2 regions of the Massilia sp. P1_C10 genome follow, and region 2 is predicted to be linked to the other one. Evidence: riboswitches for the same ligand, from Rfam matches in the RefSeq annotation. Region 2 holds a riboswitch; the other holds the start of a gene.
What was found. A riboswitch is a leader RNA that binds a small molecule or an ion and turns the genes downstream of it on or off. The one in region 2 is predicted to bind cyclic di-GMP.
Positions count from the first base shown of each region.

Region 1 (6,936 bases), on a different contig from region 2:
CTGTGCCGCTCGAGCGGATAGCTGGCCAGCTCCCAGTGGTCCTTCTTCAGTTCGATCAGGCGCTGCGCGATGCGCACCGAGTCCTGGTAGAACACGTTGTCGTCGACCATGCCGTGTGCGATCAGCAGGCTGCCGCGCAGCTTGTCCGCGTACTCGATCGGCGACGACTTGCGGTACGCCTCGGGATCGAGATCCGGCGTATTCAGAATGTTGGCCGTGTAGTCGTGGTTGTAGGTGGTCCAGTCCGACACGGGCCGCAACGCCGCGCCCGACTTGAACACGTCCGGCGCGCGCATCAGCGCCATGAAAGTCATGAAGCCGCCATAGCTGCCGCCGTAGATGCCGACGTTCTTGACGTCGCCCTGCAGGTTGGCGGCCATCCAGTTCACGCCGTCGACATAGTCTTCCAGCTCCGGATAGCCCATCTGGCGATAGATCGCGGTGCGCCAGTCGCGCCCGTAGCCGCTGGACGCGCGGTAGTCCATGTCCATCACGATGTAGCCCTTCTCGACCAGCAGGTTGTGGAACATCTGCTCGCGGAAGTAGTTCGGATAGCGCTTGCTGACGTTCTGCAGGTAGCCGGCGCCGTGCACGAACATCACGATCGGATACTTCTTGCCCGGCTCCAGCTGCGCCGGGCGATACACCTTCGCCCACACCGGCGCCGCGCCGTGCGTCGACGGCACCGCCACGAACTGCGGCGCGATCCATTCGCGCGCCTTGAAGTCGGCGCTGCGGGTGTCGGTCAGCGGAATCGCCGCGCCGCCGTGCAGCGGCACGCTGGCCAGCTGCGCCGGCATGTAGCTCGACGAGTAGTGCACCAGCAGCTTGCCCTGGTCCGGCGACAACGCAAAGCGCTCGACGCCGCCGCCCAGCGAGGTCACTTCGCGGATCGCGCCGTCCCTGGCCGACACCGCGCACACCTCGTACTCGCCTGGCGTTTTGCGGTTGCACAGCATGTACGCGATGGCGCCGTCGGACGTCCAGTTGATCGCCGTCGCTTCCCATTTGCCCTGGGTGAGCGCGCGCACCTGGCCGCCGGCCGCGCGCGTGTACAGGTGGGCGTAGCCGCTTTCCTCGGACTGGTACCACAGCGTGCTGTTGTCGGGCAGCCAGCCGAAGTCGTTGTTGCCGTTGTTGATCCAGGCGACGTCGGAGGAACGGTGCACCGGCTTGAGCGCCGCGCCGGCCAGGTCGACGGTGGCGATCCAGCGGTCCTTGTTGTCGATCGAGCGCACGATCACGGCGGCCTGCGCGCCGTTCGCGCTCCACGCGAGGGCGGCGCCGTCGTCGTCGATGCGCACGCCGCGGTTGCCCTTGAGCGGATCGAGCTTGCGCGCCGCGCGCATCGCGGCCAGCGGATCGGTGGCGATGCCCGGCAGCGTGTCGTACGCCAGGTCGACGATCTTGCGCGTCGCCAGGTCGATCAGCTTGAGCGTGTGCGGCGCCGGCATGTTGCGGCCGACGCGGGTGCGCTGGTCGTCGAATTCCTCGTAACCCGATTCGGTCACATAGCGCGGCATCTTGCCAATGCGGCCCTTTTCGGTCACTTTCGGCGCCGTCACAACCAGCAACCAGCGGCCGTCCGGCGACAGTGCGCTGCCGTCGATGACGACCTTGTCGCCCAGGTAGATCGGAGCGGGCGCGCGGGTCGGGTCGGCGCGGCGTTCCTGCTCGGCGCGTTCGCGCCCGGCATCGCGCTCGTCCTTCAGGCGCTTGAGCGTGGCGATCAGGCGCAGCTGGTCCTCGCGCATCGCGTCATCGTCCGGCGCGGCGGCGGGATCCTTGGTCGCGCGCACCATCGCCAGCGGCGAGACGATGCGGTCGGCGCGGCTCCAGCTGAGCCACTCGTGGCCGACGCGGAACTGCACGCTGCGGCCATCGGCGGAATACTGCGGCGCGGCCAGACCGTTGCTGCCGCGGGTGATCTGGGTCAGCGCGCCGGTCTTCAGGTCGCGCTCGAACAGGTCGCCGTTGCGCAGCAGGACGCTGCGGGTGCGCTCGCGGTTGTAGACCACGGCGGCGCTGTCGAGGTTCGCAAGTTCGGCGTCGCCCACCAGTCGCGCCTTGGCGCCGGTCGCTTCGAAGGTGTCGCGCAGCGGCGAGCCGGCGCGCTTCTGCTTGTAGAACACGTGCTTGCCGTCCCAGCTCCACCACGCGGCTTCGACCGGCGTGCCGATCCAGTCGGGATTGGCCATGGCCTGGTCGAGGGTGATCGGGGGGGCGGCGGATACGGAACAGGTCCACAAAGCGGCAAGCAGGGGCAGTGCGAATAGGCGCATGGTTGGTCGGAAAATGGTTAAAAGAAATTTTAGCTAGCGGCGGGCACATTCTAGCGGATGCGGGCGCGCGCGGCGAGCTCAGAATGGCCAACGGTTTGATTCTCCATTTCATTGCTTCAGAAAATCGCATTCATTTCTATTGTGTCGGAATAATTTACACCTGCCGCTGATTAATTATTTGCCTAATGAAAAGTGAGAGATTTTTCAAAGGCTTAGCGCGGGTGGAACGATTGATGCGTATTTGTATGCGAGCTGCATAGAAATGAATTCGCAGAAACTCGGTTTCTTTCGATCAACCGGTTTCGGCTGCGACTCAATAGCCGATTCGATAATTTGCATTTCAGTAAAGGGCGATGCCAGACTTTTAATTCCTCTTGGGTTTTCGATACAAAGCAATGGTACCGGGATGTTCTTTTAAAAAAATATATCGATAATATTCTAAATACGGAGAAATATCGTGAAAAAACTAGATTGGAAAGTCTTGAAATTTGCTGTCGTTGCGACAAGTATTTTGGCCGCATCCTCAAGCCAGGCCTCACTGATTCCCGGGGGAGTGATCGACCTGCAGGGAACGGGACTCGGCCGTGTGGCAACCATCCTCACGGTGCATGACAACGACGGCACCGAGACCGGCACGGTGGGCTGGAATGGAAGCGCTAACTTTGCAACCGGAAACGTCGTCGGCCCGAACGTCCAGACCAAAACGCAACTGTTCGGCGATATCGGCATCACCAGCGCGGCGGCGATCCGGATCATCTTCAACGCTGCCGAGCCTAGTGGAGGATCGGTGAGTCTGGACAGGTTGGTGATGACCATCTATGCGCCCGACGGCACCGCGCTGTTCAATTCAGGTGCATTTGCGCCCGTCTTTTTTCCAAATACCCAGCCTGGCACTGGAAATTCGGGTTTCGAGTTCATGCTCGACGCCGCTCAGATCATTTTGGCGGATCCTTCGGTCTCGGCGCTAAATCGCATCGGCCTTTCTGCCGATGTGTCGCAGGCCGACGGCGGGCTTGAAACCTTCTTCATTCTCAGGGGCGAGGGCGCGCCACCTTGCAATCCTCAACTGGAAAGCTGCGGGCCTCAGGAGGTTCCGGAACCTGGCACGCTGGCCATGCTGGGAATCGGACTTGTCGCGGCCGGGGCGCTGAGCCGCCGCCGCAAAGCGTAAATCTCCTTGCCTGCGACACCGGTGCAAAAAAAGGGGGCGGAATTGATTCCGCCCCCTTGCTCGATTCACGCCGGGATTAGTTCGAAACCTGGACCGACTGGGACGACGTGTTGCCGGCCGCGTCGCGCGCGGTCGCTGTAATCGTATGGCTGCCTTTGCCCGCCTTGCGCGTGTTCCAGTTATACGAGATCGAACTGTTGCCGGTCGCGGCCAGCGCGCCGTCGATATACAGGCTCACGTTCGAGACCGCCACGTTGTCGCTGGCGCTGGCCGACACACTCACATTGCCGTTGACGACCGAGCCCGACTTCGGATTGCCGATCGATACCACCGGCGGCGTGACATCCGCGCTGGCAGCGGTATTGGCGACATTTACGTTGACCGTGCTCGAGGCGGAGTTGCCGGCCGCATCATAGGCCTTTGCGACCAGCGACGTGGCGCCGTCAGGACGTGTGGTGGTGTCCCAGCTGAAGCTGTACGGGGCCGCGATGTCGCTGGCGATCAGCGCGCCGCCGGCGTACAGTTCGACGCGGTTGACCCCGACGTTGTCGGCAGCCGAAACATCGACCGTGACGATGCCCTTGACCGTGCCGCCAGGCGACGCCAGGTTCACCGTCGGCGCCTGGGTATCGCTGGTCGCTGCGGACTTGGCGGCGGCCACGGCACGGGCCGCATTGATGCGTCCGTAGCCGAAGTAATCGTCGCGTCCCGGCGTGCCGAGGTCGTCCGCGGTCGAGGTCAGGATGCTGTCGACCTGCGACGGCTGCAGCGCCGGGTTGGCCGACAGCATCAGCGCCACGACGCCGGCCGTCAGCGGACTGGAGAAGGAGGTCCCGCTGTAGGCGCCGTAGGTGCCGCCGACGGCCGTGGTCATGATGCCGACGCCGGGCGCGGCGACATCGACGATCGGGCCGTATGCGGACCAGCTGGCGCGCTGATCGGCCGAGTCGGTGCCGGCCACGGTCAGGATGGTCGAGGTGTTCGGGCTGGCGTCGTAGGCGCCGGTGTTGCCGGCCGATGCGACGACCACGCCGCCCTTGTTGCGCATGTACTGCGCGGCAGTCTGCACGGTCGACACGTTCGAGATGATGTAGCTGATGTTGGCCACGCGCGCGCCGTGGTCGGCCGCATACGTGAGCGCGTTGGCGACAATGCTGTAGTAAGTGAGGTTGCCGGCCGGGTCGCTGATGCGCATTGGCATGATCTTGGCATTGAAGGCGCTGCCCACGACGCCGACGCCATTGTTACCGATTGCCGCGGCCACGCCCGCGACCTTGGTGCCGTGGCCATTGACGTCGCTGGTATTGCTGGTGTTGTCATAGAAGTTCCAGCCCGGCACGATATGCGCGGCCAGGTCGGGGTGGGTCGACTCGACGCCGCCGTCGAGCACGGCGATGGTGATGCCGCCGCCCGTGGCAATGTCCCACGCCGCCGGCGCCTGGATCGTTGCCAGGTGCCATTCGCTGCCGTATTGCGGGTCGGTCGGCGTCATCTGCATCGCCACCGCACCGTCGAGTTCGGCAAACTTTACACTCGGATGGCGCGCCAGCGCCTGGGCCAGGGCCTTTTCCCGTCCCGGCGGCAAGTCCACCACGAACACGTTCAGGCCGTTCAGCTTGCGGGCGCCGTGGGCGCCATGGGTCTTGATGATCTTGTCGAATTCGGCCGCGGGCAGGCCGGCGCGTGGTGCCACGAGGATGCGCCCGCTGGCGTACTGTGCCGGATCGGCTGGCGCCGCTTGGGCTGCGCCGGCGAGCAGCAGCGCGCCGGCGGCGAACGCCACGGGCGTCAATGCGAACAGAGGGAAGCGAAGGGACGAGGCTGAGTGGCGCATGAATTTTCCTGATTTCAATTAATTGCAGAAAACAGGACGCCGATACGTCAACTGCCATGGGCAGTTAACCCGCCGCGATGAACGCGGGGTTTCTCTGGCAGTCCTGCCGTCGTGGGGCACTGCGGCCCGTTAGACCGATGACATTGCGTCGCCCGCTTTCGCGGGGTTTGCCGTTTTTCAGATGCAAGTAAATACTACTTGGAAAAATTCCGGTGTTCAATTGGATTCATCCAATTGTGGATATTTCTGTTCAACTAAATTGTAAGAAATTTGATATTGAATAAGATTGCTGGCGATCAGATTGATTAAATATCAAATCAATTTCCAATAGGAATAATTAAGGAAAATTCACCATTTCCAAATATTAAAAGACTCGGTATTTATTGAAATATTTATTGAATATCAAATCGATTGCCATTTTTAGCAACATTGGTGGGCGGGAAACCGCAGGGCGCTCGGGCGCAAGCGGGCGCAAGGCGAAACGGCCGCATTGCGCGGCCGTTTGGTGCCGCGGACGGCGCCCCGGGGAAGGGCGCCAGGAAGGATCAGGCGGCCTTGTTCTTGGCCGAACGCGGACGCGGACGGAACATGATCAGGCGGGTAACGACGGCGACGGCGGCCAAAGCCACAGGAACGTATTCGAGGATTTCCATGATTAATCCCTCGCGGCGATGGCGCGCAGCTCGGCCGACAGGCTCGGCGAGAAGCGGTCGTAGTCCTTGGCCAGCGCGAACAGCTGGCGGCGTCCCTGGGCTTTGGCGCGGGCGTCCGACGCTTCGGCGGCGCGCACTTCATGCGCAACGAACTGGCGGCCCTGGGCGGCGAACAGGGCTTCGGCGAAGGCGCGCGCGGCGTAGCCGACGTCGCTCAGGTATTGGCGCAGCGGGCTGGCGGCAGGCGCTTGAGAAAAAATGGCGGTGGTCATGGCGTTTCCTTAGGCTGTAGTGCGATTGTTGCGTTGCAGTATAAATGCCGTACGGCCATAAATGAACTTTCGATTTCTGATAGCAGCTATAACCTATATGAATGTTGTCGGCAAAAATAGTCATGAAAACACATTTCTGCAGATGCGGATGCAAATGAGATTGATTCCCATTTACAGACGATTAAATCTTCGTTATGATGCTTACCGACTCGGCGCATTTGCCGGCGCCGCATCGAGGCGCAACCACTACTAATAAACGAGGAATCTGTTTTGAACCATTCGCCAGCATCCATCCGCGACACCGACGACGCCCTGCGCGCCATGAAGAAAACCACCCTGGCGATGAGCATTTCCGGCGCGGTGCTGATGATGCCGTTCGCGGCCGGCGCGCAGGTCGTCTCCGGCCCGAACGGCGCGCAGGTCAAGGACCTGGGCGAAGTGACGGTGTGGGGCAAGAAGATCGAGTCCAACCCGAACGCCGAAGAGGGCGTGGCGTACAAGGCGAAGAAGTCGGGCGATGCGCGCCACACGCGTCCGCTGGCCGAGACTCCGCAAACGATCGCGGTGGTCACCAAGGCGGCGATCGACGATTCCGGCATGACCGACCTGAAACAGGTGCTGGGCGCCCAGCCGGGCATCACCCTAGGCACCGGCGAGAACGGCAACGCGTTCGGCGACCGCTACATCATCCGCGGCCAGGAAGCGCGCAGCGACGTGTTCGTCG
Region 1 is NZ_JBFUAC010000001.1:289,659-296,594, forward strand. Features, by position in the region: gene AC1D02_RS01435 (S9 family peptidase) at 1-2,282, opposite strand, end outside; gene AC1D02_RS01440 (PEP-CTERM sorting domain-containing protein) at 2,740-3,453, shown strand; gene AC1D02_RS01445 (S8 family serine peptidase) at 3,530-5,287, opposite strand; cyclic di-GMP riboswitch class I at 5,381-5,469, opposite strand; gene AC1D02_RS01450 (hypothetical protein) at 5,943-6,212, opposite strand; gene AC1D02_RS01455 (TonB-dependent receptor) at 6,483-6,936, shown strand, end outside.
Region 1: another riboswitch for cyclic di-GMP. It lies ahead of AC1D02_RS01445 (S8 family serine peptidase); the one in region 2 lies ahead of AC1D02_RS16930 (spore coat protein U domain-containing protein).

Region 2 (6,936 bases):
AGTAGCGGCGCTCGTAACGCACACCTTCGGTCAGCGTGGTTTCGAAGGCGCGGTTGACGCTGTCTTTGATGGCCATCGCCACGTTCACCGACATCGATGCGATTACCGTCGCCGCGGCGATCGCCTCTTCCATCAGCTTGTCGGCGGGGACCACGCGCGACACCAGGCCGGTGCGCTCGGCTTCGGCCGAGTCGATCATGCGCGCGGTCAGCAGCAAGTCCATCGCTTTCGATTTGCCGATCGTGCGCGGCAGGCGCTGGGTGCCACCGGCGCCGGGCGTGACGCCGACCTTGATTTCAGGCTGGCCGAAGCGCGCGCTGTCGGCGGCGATCAGGAAGTCGCACATCATCGCCAGCTCGCAACCGCCGCCGAGGCAGAATCCGGCTACCGCGCCGATCACCGGCTTGCGCACATTCAGGATGTGCTCCCAGTTGCGGCCGATGTAGTTGTCCGGGTAGGTGTCGGCGTAGGTGTACTCCGCCATCGCCGCGATGTCGGCGCCCGCCGCGAAGGCCTTCTCGCTGCCGGTCAGGACGATGCAGCCGATGTCCTTGTCGGCGTCGAACTTGTAGAGCGCGTTACCGAGCTCGTTCATCATGTTGTCGTTCAGGGCGTTCAGCGCCTTTGGACGGTTCAGGCGGATCACGGCCACGCGGCCGTGGGTTTCGATCAGCAGGTCTGTGTATTCCATGGACTACTCCTTTTTAGGATATTGGACACTTCGGTTCGCGATTGTAGCCGGTCAGGATCCCAAGTTGCTCGCTTGGAGGCCAGCTCAGTATTCCACCGTCAACATGATCGAAGCGGAATACTGTCCGGCCGGCAGCGCCTGGAAGTTCTGTGCGAATATCTTGGCGTAGAGGGTTACCGTATGCAGCTGGCCATCGCGGATGATGTCGAAGGACGCGCCCGGCGGTACAGTCGGCAAATCGTTGCTCGCGGCGCCGCTGATCAGGCTGAGGTTGAACGGCAGGCTGCGCGCGCCATTGCTCATCACGCGCGCCGTGTCGGAATATAGCCGCAGAGTTCCTGCGACACTGCTGTCGCAAGCGACCTTCAGGCTTTGCCCGGTGTCGGTGGTCTGGTTGCCGCTGCTCGCGAGCGCGACGACGACGGGAAAGGCAAGAGTCGCCCCAGGCGCCACAGTGCAGGACTGGGCGAGCGCGCCAGTACTCGCCAGCGCCAGCGCGGCGCCCGCCAGATGGGTTCGCACATGCCGCCATAGCGAATCGGCCGCGTCACCTGGCGCCATCGTGCTGCTCCTGGCAAATCAAGGGACCGACCTGGGTCTCGCCACTGCGCGCCGGACCGGCCGCGAGCGGCAGCGAACAGCTTCCCTCCGGCCAGCGCACGTCGATCCGGGTAGCGCCCCGAACATCCATCAGGTAGACCTTTCCGCGCTTGGCCACAACAAATTCCTTATTCTCCGGCGACACCGTCACCATCGCGCCGGCCGGCACCGGGGCGCCGCTCGCCTGGTTCAATGTCACGAGTATGTTGCGCGCCCGATGCACCGGAAAATCAATCAATACGCCGCTGCGCGCATACGGAACAACTTCTTTCCTGACGCTGCCGATGCTGACGTCCAATGGCAGTTTATCTGACTCCAGCGTTAACAGGTTCGCCTGATACGGCAGCAGGCCGGGCACAAAGGCGAGTCCACGGCTGTTGGTTGTCGCCACCACCTGACTGCTGCGCGAGACCGCGACGCCCTCGATATCGCCTACCCGAACCACGGCGAACGCACCCTGGTCGATACGCTTGGCTGCGAACGGTAAACCTTCGAACCAGCCGAGCGAACCGTCGGCGCTGACGCGAATTGCGTTGCTCCCGGCGCCGGCGTTGACATCGATCCCAAACAAGCCATAGGACGAACTACGTACCAGTCCCGCCTGCACCTGACGATCGGCAGCATCGGTGGCACGTAGATTCCAGCCCCATCCTTCGCCGGGCGGCGCCGAACGGCTGGCCTGCACGGTAGCAGCCGTCCCGCCGGCACTGGTGTGGCCAATAGTGGCGGCCAAGGTTGTTTGATTTCCGATCGGCACGATCAGATTCAGCCCAGCGCTGCGGGCCACCACGGGCTCGAACTGCTGGCTGGCATAGGCGGACAGGAAGGAGTGGCGCGGCAGTGCCACGCCGACATTAATTCCAGCCAGGCTGAAGCGCTCGCCGGACCAGCTGGTCTGGCGGACGTAGCTCGTTCCCGCCGACTTGCCGGCGCCGAGTGCGAGGCCGAGGTTGGCCTGGAGGCGATCCTTCGGCCGAATCTCGCCGCTGACGGCGCCAAACTGGGCGAAGCCGGCGTCGAAGTGCTCCCATCGGATCGCGCCGCCGCCGCGCGGGCTTGTTCGTTCTATTGCGGCAAGCCAGCGCGCGCCGCTGCGCGCCGGCGCGCCGTCTTCCGCGCTGCGCGACCAAGCCGCCCCCGCGCTCGCGACCGCAACGGTGCCGAGCAGCCCGGCGGCTTCGACGCCGAGGGCCTGGCGTGTCCTTTGCATTTCCGTCCGTGCGCCGACGGTCAGCGCGGGGTTCACGCCGTATCGATAGGATCCGGCAGCGAAGACTTGGTCATACCGATCGTTCGCGCCACCATAGTTTCGGCGTAAAGCGCCGCTTTCCGCCGAAAAATCCGACAGGCCCGGCGCCAGCAGCAGCGGAGATGAATAATAGCCCTGGGTCAGTAAGGTCACGACGCCGCGCAGATCGCGCACAACCAGATTGATTTCACCGGCGCCGCTGACGACCGGCACATTGGTCAGGTCGAAAGGTCCGGCCTTCACGCTGGCGCTCGACTGGCGCTGATTATTCACCAGCACATCCACCGTCGACGGCAGTGCGGCCGAACCGGTCACCGTCGGCAAAGGGTAAGCGATGTAACCGGGCGCAAGCGCGAAGTCGCGCCCATACCGGATTCCACCGAATCGTACCGGCCGGCTCCAGGCGCCGGAGCTGCCCACAGCATCGCCGATCACCAGCGCCTTCATCTGGTCCGGCCAATCGGTGCGCCAATAGGTATCGGTGCGTTTAGCGCTGCGGCCGGTGTGGTCGCTGCGGACCACGGCGCCGGCGACCAGCGCCCCGCCGCGCGTGAAAACCACTGCGTCGACAGCGCCGCCGAACGTTGGGCTTCCGATTGGTTGGCGCTCAGCGACCAGGCCGTAATTGAAATACACGCCCGACGCGGATCGGTCCGGCGTGCCGGCCTGCGCGCGGCGCAAGGACACAGAGGAGGCATCGAAAGCGGCCGCCGGCACGGTCAGCGCGAGAATCAGGCGTGCGCGGTCGATGCGATACACAAGGCCGGGCACCGACTCGAGCGCATAGCCTGTCTGCTTGCCGGGCAGCGTCACGGGCACGCCGGCCGGACGCAGTCCCGCGCGCTGCCAGGCTTCGAGCGGCAGGGCCAGGCGGCCATCAGCCAAGCGTTGCGCGAGGACGATGCCGGGCATCGGTTCATCGTTGACGGTCAGCTCGACGAGCAGGGTTTCAGGCTGCGGCTCGCTGCGATTTTTACTCCGGATGCCGGACTGGATGTTGGCGGGCTCGTGTTTCGCGCCGGGAGCCGCGGCGATAGCAGCCGCCGGGGCCGCGGGTGACAGCGTCATCAGGAGGTCGTTGCCATCCATCCGAAACACCGGCTGGACTGGTTCACGCAAAGACAGCACCACGCGCGTGCGCCCGGACGCGCCGATCAGCGCTGCTGATTGGATCGGACCCGCGACGAAGGAAAAGGTGCGGCGCCTGCTTTGCTCGATGCCCGCGAAATCGATCACCAGGCGTGCCGGCGCGTCCAGCATAAAAAATGTCGGCATCTGCAGCATCGGTGCGTGAAACGTGAATCGCGCAGTCGCTGAGCCGGGCTGTTGGACAACGGAGACATCCTCGATCGCCTGGTCGGCGCTATCGGCGCGCGCGGGCAGCGCCGGCGAACCTGCGGCAAGGATTAGGGTCGCGGCCAGAATTGTCCTGGCTGCCGGGGCGGAGAGAGCCGGCATTACGAATCACGCGGGCGGCGAACCAACACCGGTTTAACGCGGCATCGGGCGTAACTGGCCAGCAAACTCACCGGCCGAGGTGAGTGCCTTGACCGTGAGCGGTCCGGCAATACTGGACGGAAGATCGAAGTTCAACTCGCGCCAGGCGCCCGCAAGCAGCCGAGTGCCGAGGAGGACTTCCTTGTGCCAGGCGGCAGCATCGATGGTGAGTGTCTTCGCCGTTATATAGCGATCGCCGTCGTTGTACAGGCGGACACAACCCTTTCCGGCGGCCTCCGACGCGCATTCGGCGACACGCACCGCTGTGCCGGGCTTGCCAGATGGGGAGACGAACACCGGCAGGCTATGGCGCACCCGGATATTGACCGTGGCGGCATTGGCGGACACGGCAGTTTCGGCCGTCACGTCTTCCAGGATCAGGCGGTAGGCCCGCTCCTGGGGGCCGGGCGGAGTACGTGGTGTGATCCTGAATATCTGGCTGGCGCCGGCCGCAATGCTCGCAATCGGTGGCACCACCATGAGGTCGTCGGTTTCTTCGAAACGGTCCTTGCCGTCTGGCTGGCTCCATGCCAGAACATCGGATTGGAAGGTCACAGCGCGATCGGACGGATTCGTCACCGCAACCGAAACGATCCTTCGCGCTGGCGATAATTCGACGAGTACCGGTGTGATCGTCACGGCATTGACCGCACCGGCCCCGAGGGCGAGCAGCGTGCCCAGACTGCCCCACCCCAACAGCTTGAAAATCAGGGCGCGTGAGTGGGCTGCGCTGCGGCGCCAATGCGCATGGTCATTAGTAAGCAACATCCAGGGTCACATTGGTGGTGTAACTTCCCGCCGGCAACGCACCGAAGTCCGCCGACTGCACCGTTGCGAAAAGCGGCACCGTCTGCGGGGAACCATCCGGGGTGGTGAAGGAATCGCCAGCGGCGCTGTCAGTTGACAAGCTGGTTCCGGCGGAAGTCTGGCTCAGGCTGAATGGCAAAGTGTGGGTACCGCTACCGTCGGTCATGCTCATGATTCGAGGCGAGGCCGAGGAGATCGTCGGCGTCAAGCCGGTGGTGCAGGCGACCTTGAAGGTGCTGCCACTGTTGCCGGTCTGGGCAGCAGTGGAGGCCAGCGCAGTGAAGGAAGCGATAGTGATGGTGCCAGTGCTCACTGTGCAGCCCGCGGCGAGCGTTGCGTTCACCGTCACGACGCCCTGCGCGTTGTCCGCCACCGCGACGCCTGCCGATGCCATACCTGCTGCTGCCAGTACGATTGCGAGTGCTTTTGAATTGAATTTTAACATTGTAATTTCCCTGAGTTTGCTAATTGATAGCGATTGATATTTTCGAAGCGCCACCAGCGGACCGGCACGACGCCTCATTTTTTTTAAATCAGGAACGCTTACTTCAGAAAACTCAAGGTGTCAGGGAATCCATGAAAGATCGAAATTCATCGTTCTTTGTGATCCCACGGCGGCCCTGCTGTCATAGGGTATTACCCGTTAGACCAGAAGCTTTGCGTCCTTCGCCTTTCGACGAGTTTGCCATTTATCGTATTTACGAATTACTGCACGACAAGATCAAGTGTATTCCGGAACGCAAAAAAGTTCACCGAATATATTTCAGATTCGTGTCATAGATTTCGCTACAAAACAACACATTCTTTTAAATAAAAGCAAGAAATGCGCACATTAGTTGCTTATTAGCAATTAATATTAACCAAAAGAATGCTATTTTTGTAATGGATGTGCCGGCCCAGCCCCCGGTCTGTTAGCGGCCCGCGGCCTTCGGCAGCAGCACCCAGATCTGGCCGCGCTGCTTCATCAGGCCTGCGTTGTCGGCCGCTTCCTTGCCGAACCCGTAGAAGAAATCGGCCCGCACCGCGCCGCGGATCGCGCCGCCCGTGTCCTGGCCCATCATCAGGCGCTGCATCGGCGCCTCGCTCCCCGCGCGCGTGGTCGCCAGCCATACGGGCGCGCCCAGAGGCAGGAACTGCTGGTCGACCGCGACCGATCGCGCGGGGGTCAGCGGCACGCCCAGCGCGCCTTTCGGGCCGACCGAAGGATCGGGCAGGCGCTCCTCCTTGAAGAAGATGTAGCTCGGATTGGCGTTGAACAGTTCCTGGCGGCGCTCGGGGTGAGCCGCGATCCAGGCCTTGATGCTCTGGGCGGACACCTGCGCCGCCGGCAGCTGGCCCTGCTCGACCAGCCAGCGGCCGATCGCTTTGTATGGATGGCCGTTCTGGTCGGCGAACGCCACGCGCACAGTCTCCCCGGTGTCGGCCAGCCGCACGCGGCCCGATCCCTGCACCTCGAGGAAGAAGGCCTCGACCGGGTCGTCCACCCACAGCAGCTCCTTGCCCGGCATGACGGCGCGTTCGATTTCTGCGCGCGTGTCGTACGGGACGACCTTCTTGCCGACCAGGCGGCCGCGCAGGCGCATGTTCTTCAGTTCCGGATATACGCCGCCCAGGTCGACGGTGAGCAGATCGTCCGGCACCTTATATAGAGGGGTCTGGAACGCGCCGCCGCGCTTGCGGGCGCCCTGCAGCATCGGCTCGTAGTAACCGGTGATCAGGCCCGTGTCCGCGCCGTCGGCCGCGCGCACCTGGTTCGGCACGAAGCGGCTCTCGAAGAAGGCGCGGATCGCGGCGCCATCGGCCGGGTTCACGCCGCCGGCCGCCGTGCAGGCATCGCGCCAGTCATCCTTGCGCGCCAGGACCTTGCATGAGGCGAGGAAGGCCGGCCACGCTTCGCGCAGGTCGTCCTGCTGCCAGCCGGGGAGCGCTTCGAAGGTGGTCGGCGTCATCAGCGGCGTGGCGACAGGCTCCGGCGGCTTCGCCGGCACGAAGACCGGCCCGACCGGCGGCGGCATGATCACCGTGGGCCGCGGCTCCGGTTTCGGCGGCGCGGTGGTACAGGCGGACATCGCCAAGGCGACGGCGCCCAGCG
Region 2 is NZ_JBFUAC010000008.1:603-7,538, forward strand. Features, by position in the region: gene AC1D02_RS16910 (enoyl-CoA hydratase) at 1-691, opposite strand, end outside; gene AC1D02_RS16915 (spore coat protein U domain-containing protein) at 776-1,252, opposite strand; gene AC1D02_RS16920 (fimbria/pilus outer membrane usher protein) at 1,239-3,998, opposite strand; gene AC1D02_RS16925 (fimbrial biogenesis chaperone) at 4,032-4,805, opposite strand; gene AC1D02_RS16930 (spore coat protein U domain-containing protein) at 4,792-5,289, opposite strand; cyclic di-GMP riboswitch class I at 5,455-5,541, opposite strand; gene mltA (murein transglycosylase A) at 5,756-6,936, opposite strand, start outside; gene AC1D02_RS16940 (hypothetical protein) at 6,858-6,936, shown strand, end outside.